DNA from 3 places in the Bacillus sp. m3-13 genome. Region 3 is predicted to be linked to each of the others. Evidence: riboswitches for the same ligand, from Rfam matches in the RefSeq annotation. Region 3 holds a riboswitch; each other region holds the start of a gene.
The links. A riboswitch is a leader RNA that binds a small molecule or an ion and turns the genes downstream of it on or off. The one in region 3 is predicted to bind S-adenosylmethionine.

Region 1 (3,277 bases), on a different contig from region 3:
ATGCAATCAGTGCAGCGAAAGCTCCTCCTGCACGTTCTTTCGCCCACGATCCACCAATGGCAACCGCAAATAATACATGCAGGTTGGTGATGATTCCCCAACCAATATCTTCCATCACTCTTGCAATCGTTTGCACAAGAGCTAAGTCTCCGCCAGTCATCCCGACCAACTTACCAAGAGAAATCATAATACCAGCAGCAGGCATAACCGCAACCACTACCAGCAAAGCTTTACCGAATTTCTGCCAGAAATCAAAAGACAAAAAGTTCTTCATTTTTTAACAGCCTTCTTTCTATAAAAGTTCTATTTTTTGTTGAAAACGAATTCATTTTAGTGTAAAACAATGCACATCTAGTGCAACCGTTTGCATTTTCCTATTGTATGGGATGTGGGTGAACAATGCAAGCAGAAAATATTATTTTAATAAATTTTTAACAAACTATAACAAGATGTAAGAAAAAATAGAAGAATGCAACTTTTGTTGGAAGTATATACAGGTTCCGTGAAAACGAGTACACTGTTTCCGTAATGTATGAAGAAAAGGAGACTTGATATGAAAAAGTGGATTTTCTCTATGATACTTGTTTTAGTAATGGTGCTATCTGCCTGCACAGAGGAAGCGAACAATGTGGACACTGCCGATTCCAAACAAGTTCCTGCTGACCAGAGCGGGGAAACGGTAACCGTCCTTATGAATATACAAATGGAAATGATTCAGACCATCCGCAAGCATCTCGAGCCTGTAACATCCTATGAAATGTCAGCAGGTGAAGGAGATCTTGAAGCAGCCGTTGAGGCTAGTAATCGTATTGCCAACGAACTTCGTGGAATTGAGATTCCGAAGAACTTGGATGATGATCTTAGCGCGGATATGAAGGATTCCATCGAGTTGTTAGCTCTATATTTTTGAAGAACGTGCTGCAGCCTTGTCAGAAGGCTCAGATGGTGAAGAAGTGACAGCTGCATTGGATACTTTCCACCAGAAAATAGGCGAAGTCTTTGAAGAGGTAGGCTTGCATGCCCCTAACTTCGAAAAGGATGTCTATTAATAGTTTTATGCGAAACGCCTTCCTGGTATGGGGGGCGTTTTTTGGTGGGGAATTAAGGTAATGGTCGGGATGAAGACCTCAGTGGAAGGAATTCAGGCTTGGAAGTGTCTTCATAAAGTGGATGAAGACCTTAGTGGGAGGATTTCAGGCTTGGAAGTGTCTTCATAAAGTGTATGAAGACCTTAGTGGAAGGGTTTCAGGCTTGAAAGTGTCTTCATAAGGTGTATGAAGACCTCAGTGGAAGGAATTCAGGCTTGGAAGTGTCTTCATAGGGTGTATGAAGACCTTAGTGGGAGGGTTTCAGGCTTGAGAGTGTCTTCATAAGGTGTATGAAGACCTCAGTGGAAGGAATTCAGGGTTAGAAGTGTCTTCATAAGGTGGATGAAGACCTTAGTGGGAGGGTTTCAGGCTTGGAAGTGTCTTCATAAGGTGGATGAAGACCTCAGTGGAAAGAATTCAGGCTTGAGAGTGTCTTCATAGGGGGTATGAAGACCTTAGTGGGAGGGTTTCAGGCTTGAAAGTGTCTTGATAAAGTGTATGAAGACCTCAGTGGAAGGAATTCAAGCTCAGAAGTGTCTTCATTGCCGCCCACCCCCGCTCAGCCTCCCCAAATCCCCCATCATCAATTCCCCTACAAGCTAATAAGCTATAAATAACACCAACTTTATTTAGCTATCCGAAATACTTGTCCATTCCCAAGTTTCGTGATAGGATTAGTTTAGATAATAATAATTGAATAGTAAGTTTTCTTATCAAGAGAGGTGGAGGGACTGGCCCTGCGAAGCCCGGCAACCGTATGGTACAAACAACCGTACAGGTGCCAATTCCAGCAAGACAAACGTTCTTGGAAGATAAGTGGATGTTACGGGCTTGTACTCAAACTTCTTCTTATCGAAGGAGTTTTTTGTTTGTCTACATACACAAACATTTAAGGGGGAAGCGTGAAATGAAGTTTGGATTTTGGTTGCCGATATTCGGCGGTTGGTTGAGAAATGTAGAGGACGAACAGATGCCGCCGACTTTTGATTATGCAAAAAAAGTGATCCAACAGGCAGAACAGCTTGGTTTTGACACCACTTTAATTGCCGAGCTTTTCCTAAATGATATTAAAGGACCGAAAGAGGACTCATTGGAAGCTTGGTCGACTGCTGCAGCTTTGGCAGCCGTTACAGAAAAAATTGAAATCATGACGGCGATCCGGCCTGGTTTTCATAACCCGGCAATTGCGGCAAAAGCAACCGCAAATATCGATCATATCAGTAACGGGCGATTCACTCTCAATGTCGTCTCGGCTTGGTGGGAAGGGGAGGCTCGTCAATATGGCGGGATTTTCACTGAGCATGATGAGCGTTATGACCGCACAAAGGAGTTTATTGATGTCCTTAAAGGCTTATGGACAGAGGACTCTTTTACCTATGAGGGAAAATACTATCAGTTGAAAGACACAAAACTTCACCCTAAACCGATGCAGCGCCCAAATCCGATACTTTACGCAGGTGGCGAGAGTCCGAAAGGGAAGGAAGTTATCTCCTCACACTGTGATGCCTATGTCATGCACGGGGGCACGGTGGAGGAAGTGGCGGCGAAGATTAATGATATGAAAGAAAAGAGAGCTAAGACACCGAATCCTCCTTTTCAATCCTTTGGGATGGCTGCTTATGTCATATGCAGAGATACGGAAGAAGAAGCGGAGGCGGAACTTGCCCGGATCACAGCTGTTAAAGAATCAGATGCGTATGCTGGATTTAAGGACTTCACAAGCAAATCACAGCTTGAACAACAAATACAACTGCAGGACTACTCTGTATCGAATAGGGGATTGCGTCCAAATTTAATAGGCACGCCAGAGCAGATTGCTACAAGAATACAAGAATTCGAGAAAGCGGGCGTGGACTTATTGCTATTACAGTTCTCCCCGCAGCTTGAAGAAATGGAGCGCTTTGCCAAAAAGGTGATGCCACTTGTAAAGTCGAGGACAGAAGAGCTTGCCCAATCATAAAAACCAAGCAGAGAATACACTAGCATATATGCATAAAATGGAGGCAAACATCGTGAAAAAAATCTACATTATCCATGAAAATAAAGAGTGGACAACACATTTAACTAATAGATTGGAAGAGTTGGGATTGCCATATGAAGAATGGCATTTAGACGAAGGAGTAGTTCCTTTGACGGAAGAACCACCTGAAGGCGTATTTTACAACAGAATGAGCGCCTCCTCCCATACA
Region 2 (3,277 bases), on a different contig from region 3:
TGTGCGTATGATGTCAATGATTCCCCAGCTTTTACCGCATCTACTGCCTGACGAAAAGCTTTTGCTCCGGCAGCCCCACCAAGCTTATGCCCGTGCACCCCGCCTCCTGCGTTGATGACCGCATCGTTGCCAAAATCCTGATAAAGTAGTGGTACGAGTCCAGGGTGTATTCCAGCTGAAGGGACAGGCAGTGTCGATTTAAACTGATTGTCTGCTACTGTCAGAGCGTCCCGGATACCGAGCGCCTGTTCCTTCGGCAATGCCACACTTCCGTAAGGAGATGGGAATAAAGAAAAGTCAGCACCTGCATAGCGTAAAAGTTTTCCTAACAACAACTCATTGGAAACGCCATAAAATTCTGATGGGGTAACCGCCCCACTAACCGCCGGATGCGCCATAATCGGAATGGATACTTCCTTGTCTTCAGCCAAACTTTGAAGTGTATCAAGCCCATAAGCAAAAACATTGAATAGCAGAAAATCAGCACCTAATTCTACCGCTTCTTTTTGCTTTATCTTTAAGCTCTAACGTACGACCTGTCAGATTAACCGCATATCTTGCACGATGTCCTGTCTCTTCCTTCACTTCCTCTAGAATCCTTTTTGCCTTCGTTAATCCTTTTTTCAAAAGGGGTAAGGTCGTTTTCAAACAATATTTCATCATCCTTGATGAAATCAACTCCCCCTAGAGCCTGTTCCTTCAACTGATCCGTTAAATAATCAAGGTCCCTGCCAATCACCCCTTTGAAAATGCTCATCACAAATGGTCTATGATGTACGCCAGTAATGGAGCGAAGCCCTTCTATTCCGAATTTCGGTCCAGGATATGCTAGCTTCAAGTCATTGCTGAACTCAAGATCAATCAACTTAATTTCCCCATCTAATGACAACTTGCCAAATACCGTGGTTAAAAATCGCCGGCAAGTCATTGCTATAATTGAAACTAGGATAAGCAATTTGGATAATGCCACGTGTCACCGTATTCCCTAAATAAGAATTCACCCTGTCATTTGACGAGAGCTCTTTCACGCTTACGACTCTGCCTTTATGCTTTCTCAATTGCTCCTGTTCAAGCTGCGGAAGTTCAGTCCAGGACCCGATGGTAAGTCCAAGTGCGATCCCTTCCGCTTTTTTTTCGAGATTCCCGTTATGATCATGAACCAAATAGGTTGCTAGAATTTCTGACATTATGTACACCCTTTCTAACGATGATAAAAAAACAAAAAACCCCTTCCATAAGAAGAGGTTAGTCTATCTAACGTCCTCTTATCTATCAGCTTTTTGCTGCAAGATTTAGCACCGTGCTTAACTGAATAAGTCGGTTGCCGGGTTTCATCGGGCTAGTCCCTCCACCTGCTCTTGATAAGATTGGATTATATATAAAATTCAAATTATCTAAATACTAAATTCTAGTTGAGATTATGCCATCATTTTGAGTTTATGTCAACAGACTATTCAGAAAATCTTTAACCCTCTGATTCGTTGAACTACTTCTTGTAATCTTTCTGTACTGGTTAATAAACCGACGCGCACATAACCTTCCCCAAAGGATCCAAAGCCAATACCAGGTGCCACCACCACATGGGCTTCTTCAAGCAGTTTGTCTGCAAACTCCTCAGATGTGTATCTTTCCGGAACTTTTAACCATGCAAAAAAAGAACCTTTTGGCGCCTTTACTTCCCAACCAATTTCCTGTAATCCATGAATAAGGATGTTTCGTCTCTCCTCATACAAATCTACCAATTCTTGAACACAGGTTTGTTTATCTAACAAGGCAGTGGCAGCCGCCTCTTGGATCGCGCCAAAAATACTGACATACATATGGTCTTGCAATAGATTGATCGCTTTGATCACACTTTCATTCCCCACTGCAAACCCCACTCGCCATCCGGCCATATTAAAAGTTTTCGACAATGTATAGATTTCAATCCCGACATCTTTCGCACCAGGAGTTTGTAAGAAGCTAAGTGGTTTTTTTCCATCAAATCCGATTGCACCATATGCAAAATCATGAACCACGCAAATATCGTGCTCATTTGCAAGGTCTACCGTTTCTTTAAAAAATACAGAATTCGCTACAGCCCCTGTCGGATTATTGGGGTAATTGAGGAACATAAGCTTAGCCGCTTTTAAGACTTCCGGATTGATATCTTCATAGTTTGGTAAAAAATGATATACTTCTTTTAAAGGCATGTATTCCATTTTCGCTCTGGCCAATGCCACACCAGACCAATAATCAGGATAACCCGGGTCTGGGACAAGCACGGTATCCCCTTCATTCAATAAACATTGGGGGATTTCTACCAGCCCAGCTTTGCCACCAAAGAGTATGGCCACTTCAGTTTCTGGATTTATGTCCACTTCATATTCTCGTTTATAAAAAGTTGCGATCGCTTCTTTAAAAAAATGATGACCCTGAAAAGGGGAATATTTATGATGATTCGGTTTTTCGGTTGCTTCCTGTAACGACTTTACAATATGTTCAGGAGTCGGTTGGTCAGGGTTTCCTTGTCCAAGATTAATAACATCATGACCTTGTGCAACAACCTTTCCCACTTTTTCAACCAATGAAGCAAAGAACTGTTTAGGCAGTGTATTTAATAATTCAGATTGTTGAAAGTGTTTCACCTTTTTCACCTACTTAAAAAATTCTTGAAATCCTAGTCACAAATCATATATTGTTAGATTCAACTTGTAAAGTATTTTTTCAACGGGGGGATAAAATTATGAAATGGAAAATAGCTTGTATTCAATTTGATGTAGCCTTTGGAGATCCCAAAGCAAATATAGAAAAAGCATGTGAACTACTGACATTGTCAGGTAAGGATCGACCAGATATCATTGTCCTTCCTGAACTTTGGTCCACAGGTTATGACCTCGAACGCCTTGATAAAATTGCAGATTCCGGCGGTTTTGTCACTACCAAATTCCTTAAATCTGCTGCAAAAGAACTTAAAACCCACATTGTGGGTGGTTCTGTCGCCAAAAAAACGAACAAAGGAATTTATAATACGATGATTACCGTCAATAAAGATGGCGAAGTTGCCGGCGAATATAGCAAATTGCACCTTTTTCGCTTGATGGACGAGCATCACTTCCTTCAGCCAGGAAAAACGGATGGGATGTTTGAGCTTGACGGAGAAACTTGTGCAGGATTCATTTGCTATGATATCCGTTTTCCTGAATGGATACGCGCGCATACTACAAAAGATGCAAAAGCGATATTTGTTGTGGCAGAGTGGCCTTTGGCTAGGGTTGATCATTGGCGTACACTTCTC
Region 3 (3,277 bases):
CGGATGGGCAAGTATGGGTCCAGTCTCCATGACTATAGTGCTTTTGTACGGGGAATATTGGGGATATTCGATTGTATTCTCCATCACGGCTGTGCTTTATCTGACAAGTTCTATTTTCTTTTATATGATGTTTAGGGAAAAAACGACGGCAACTTACCAAAAGACTATGGTAAAGACATCATAGTCTGACATATTTCTTGGGAAATGAAGAACATTATCGGCAATACGCGGTAATTGTTCTTTTTTTATTGAAGGGATTAGGCTGATATACAGGGAAATTAATAGGCAAAGGGGGCTGGTTTGTAATGGTAGTAGAGAACTTGGAAATGTTTCTTCTTAAAGCCAAAAGTAAGTCGCATGTCATGGAAATTTTGCCATACTACAGTCTGCGCTGCTGTATAGTCACCCAAGGGGAAAAATCGTTTTTTTCACTAAGTAAAAACCAAATGCAACTGGTGCAAGATGCAACGGTAGCTGATATTGTGATAGAAGGATCTAAAGAAGATATATTGGAACTTTTGAATGGAACGAAGATGAGAGATGTGAAAGGTTTGGCATTTAAAGGGTCCTTCAGACATTTCTTGCTTATGGATTCCCTATTTACCCTTGTAAACCGCTCAGAAAGAAAAGAGGTATCTTAAAGGAATTGTCCTCGCCTATAACGAATTAAAGTAGATAGATAAAGAGAATTTATAGGCGGTGTAGGAGAGTGTATCATATTATTGTCAACAAGATGGCTGGCAACGGAAAAGGACTTCGTATGTGGAAAGAAGTGGAGAAGTACTTAGAAAAGAAAAATGTAACTTATCTCGTATCTTTTACTGAATATGCAGGTCATGCCGGTGAATTGATAGAAAATATAGAGGAGAATTTGGTTCAAGCTGTAGTGGTAGTCGGTGGAGATGGTACCATTCATGAAGTGGTGAATAAATTGGTTCATAAAAAAGTGGCTCTAGGGATTGTTCCTGCCGGTTCTGGAAATGACTTGGCAAGAAGCCTTGGAGTCCCTTTTGCTGTGGAAGGTGCATTGTCTAGGATCTTAAAGGGTTCCTATCAACTAATAGATGTACCGAAAGTAGAAGAAGAGCATTACATATCGATTGCGGGACTTGGGTTTGACGGCAAGGTTGCAGAAGTGACCAATAGGTCAAGGTCGAAACGTTTATTGAACAAATTAGGCTTAGGTGGCTTGTCGTATGTGCTGAATATTTTCAGAGTTCTTTTCACCTACCAACCGTCTGATGTTTCTATTGCAGTAGATGAAAAGATTTATAAGTTTCAGGATGTTTGGCTGATAGCGGTAGCCAACCTCCCTTATTATGGTGGGGGAATCATGATCTGCCCAGATGCCTGTGGAAATGATGGGGCATTGGATATATGTGTGGTTTCTGGTATTGGAAGATGGGAGTTATTATTTATGTTTCCCCTTGCTTTTAGAGGGAGACATATTAAACACCGAAATGTCACGATGCTTAGAGGCGCATCCATTAAAATAAGCCCAAGTTCCTCCATGGTCATGCAGTGTGACGGAGAAATCGTTCAAAATAAAAAAGCTGATTTTAGCGTGGATGAGAATGCTTTAAAGATATTTTAAACACGGTAAAAAAGTTTTTAATTGACAGGCTAATTATTACCGTGATACGATAACACTCGTTAATTCGAATTGCCCAAATACTTAATTTTAATTATATATGTTTATCTCTTATCGAGAGAGGTGGAGGGACGTGCCCTATGAAACCCGGCAACCGTCAACATGGAATTGTTGAAATGGTGCCAATTCACACAAAGCAATTTGCTTTGATAGATGAGAGAAAGGACTTTTCTCATTTAATCCTTTCTGCTCATTGTTGCAGAAGGGATTTTTTGTTTTCAAGGATTAAACAAACGTTTGTTTAAACTTAATTGGGTAAGCTAAAACAAGGAAAAGTAAGAAAGTAGGTGCGAACATGATTTCACTTCAGGGTGTGAAAAAAGTATTTAAAACGAAAAACGGAGTAGTGACAGCTGTTGATAATATAGATTTATCCATCAACCAAGGAGAGATTTTCGGTGTTATCGGGTATAGCGGTGCAGGAAAAAGTACGTTGATCCGCATGCTAAATGGCCTGGAAACGCCAACTGACGGAGTGGTGGATGTAGCAGGAAGAAATCTTGCAAAAATTAAGGGCAAGGAACTGAGAGAAGCACGCCAGGAAATCAGTATGATCTTCCAGCATTTCAATCTTTTATGGTCAAGAACTGTGAAGGAAAATATCGCGTTTCCACTTGAGATTGCCGGAGTGAGCAGGTCAGAGCGAAACAAGCGTGTGGATGAACTCATCAAGCTTGTAGGATTAGAGGGAAGAGACGACTCCTATCCATCTCAACTAAGCGGTGGACAAAAGCAACGTGTCGGAATAGCAAGAGCACTTGCCAATAATCCTAAAGTACTTTTATGTGATGAAGCTACATCTGCATTGGATCCACAGACTACAGATTCAATCTTAGACCTTTTAGTCGATATTAATAAGCGTTTATCTCTGACTATCGTACTAATCACACATGAAATGCATGTTATCCGGAAAATCTGTCATCGTGTGGCGGTGATGGAAAATGGTAAGGTAGTGGAGCAGGGAGATGTACTTAATGTCTTCCGAAAGCCAGAACAGCCAATCACAAAACGCTTTGTAAAACAGGTGACAGAACCAGATGATACGCAAGAAACAGTGGAGCACTTGTTGGCTGAATACCCACAAGGGAAAGTAATTCAACTAACATTTGTAGGGACTTCGGCAGAACAGCCATTAATTACGAATTTAATTCGCAGATTTCCAATTGAAGTGAACATTCTTCAAGGGAAAATCTCGCAGACTCAAAATGGAGCATATGGCACACTTTTTGTGCACCTCGATGGCGAAGAGACGCAAGTTCAAGAAGCATTGAGATTTATCCGTGAGCAGCAAGTGGAGTTGGAGGTGATGACACATGCTTGAAAGAGTTAATTGGGACAAGATGTGGGAAGCAACCTTAGAAACTCTTTATATGAGCAGTATATCGGTTGTCGCTACGTTCATTTTAGGAATTGTTTTAGGACTATTATTGTTTTTAACAGCTAAGGGAAACATATGGGAAAGCCGATTAGTTAATGGATTGGTTGCTGCTTTTGTTAATATCTTCCGTTCCATCCCATTTGTCATTTTAATATTTTTACTTATTCCTTTTACAAGGTTCATTATGGATACAATTATTGGTGCCAACGCGGCATTGCCAGCTCTAATCATAGGAGCAGCACCTTTTT

Region 1: linked by a shared signal. The riboswitch ahead of M313_RS0115920 (LLM class flavin-dependent oxidoreductase) and the one ahead of M313_RS0114355 (methionine ABC transporter ATP-binding protein) in region 3 are both predicted to bind S-adenosylmethionine.
Region 2: linked by a shared signal. The riboswitch ahead of mtnW (2,3-diketo-5-methylthiopentyl-1-phosphate enolase) and the one ahead of M313_RS0114355 (methionine ABC transporter ATP-binding protein) in region 3 are both predicted to bind S-adenosylmethionine.

What each region holds. Positions count from the first base shown of each region.
Region 1 is NZ_ACPC01000022.1:74,803-78,079, reverse strand. Features, by position in the region: gene M313_RS0115940 (PTS transporter subunit IIBC) at 1-274, opposite strand, end outside; gene M313_RS0115935 (hypothetical protein) at 554-910, shown strand; gene M313_RS26670 (hypothetical protein) at 927-1,049, shown strand; SAM riboswitch class I at 1,796-1,907, shown strand; gene M313_RS0115920 (LLM class flavin-dependent oxidoreductase) at 1,996-3,048, shown strand; gene M313_RS0115915 (ATP-grasp domain-containing protein) at 3,101-3,277, shown strand, end outside.
Region 2 is NZ_ACPC01000012.1:104,197-107,473, reverse strand. Features, by position in the region: partial or broken gene mtnW (2,3-diketo-5-methylthiopentyl-1-phosphate enolase) at 1-1,187, opposite strand, end outside; SAM riboswitch class I at 1,263-1,368, opposite strand; gene M313_RS0105355 (pyridoxal phosphate-dependent aminotransferase) at 1,455-2,627, opposite strand; gene M313_RS0105350 (carbon-nitrogen family hydrolase) at 2,726-3,277, shown strand, end outside.
Region 3 is NZ_ACPC01000020.1:110,726-114,002, reverse strand. Features, by position in the region: gene M313_RS0114375 (MFS transporter) at 1-184, shown strand, start outside; gene M313_RS0114370 (hypothetical protein) at 306-641, shown strand; gene M313_RS0114365 (diacylglycerol/lipid kinase family protein) at 710-1,594, shown strand; SAM riboswitch class I at 1,700-1,811, shown strand; gene M313_RS0114355 (methionine ABC transporter ATP-binding protein) at 1,947-2,972, shown strand; gene M313_RS0114350 (methionine ABC transporter permease) at 2,965-3,277, shown strand, end outside.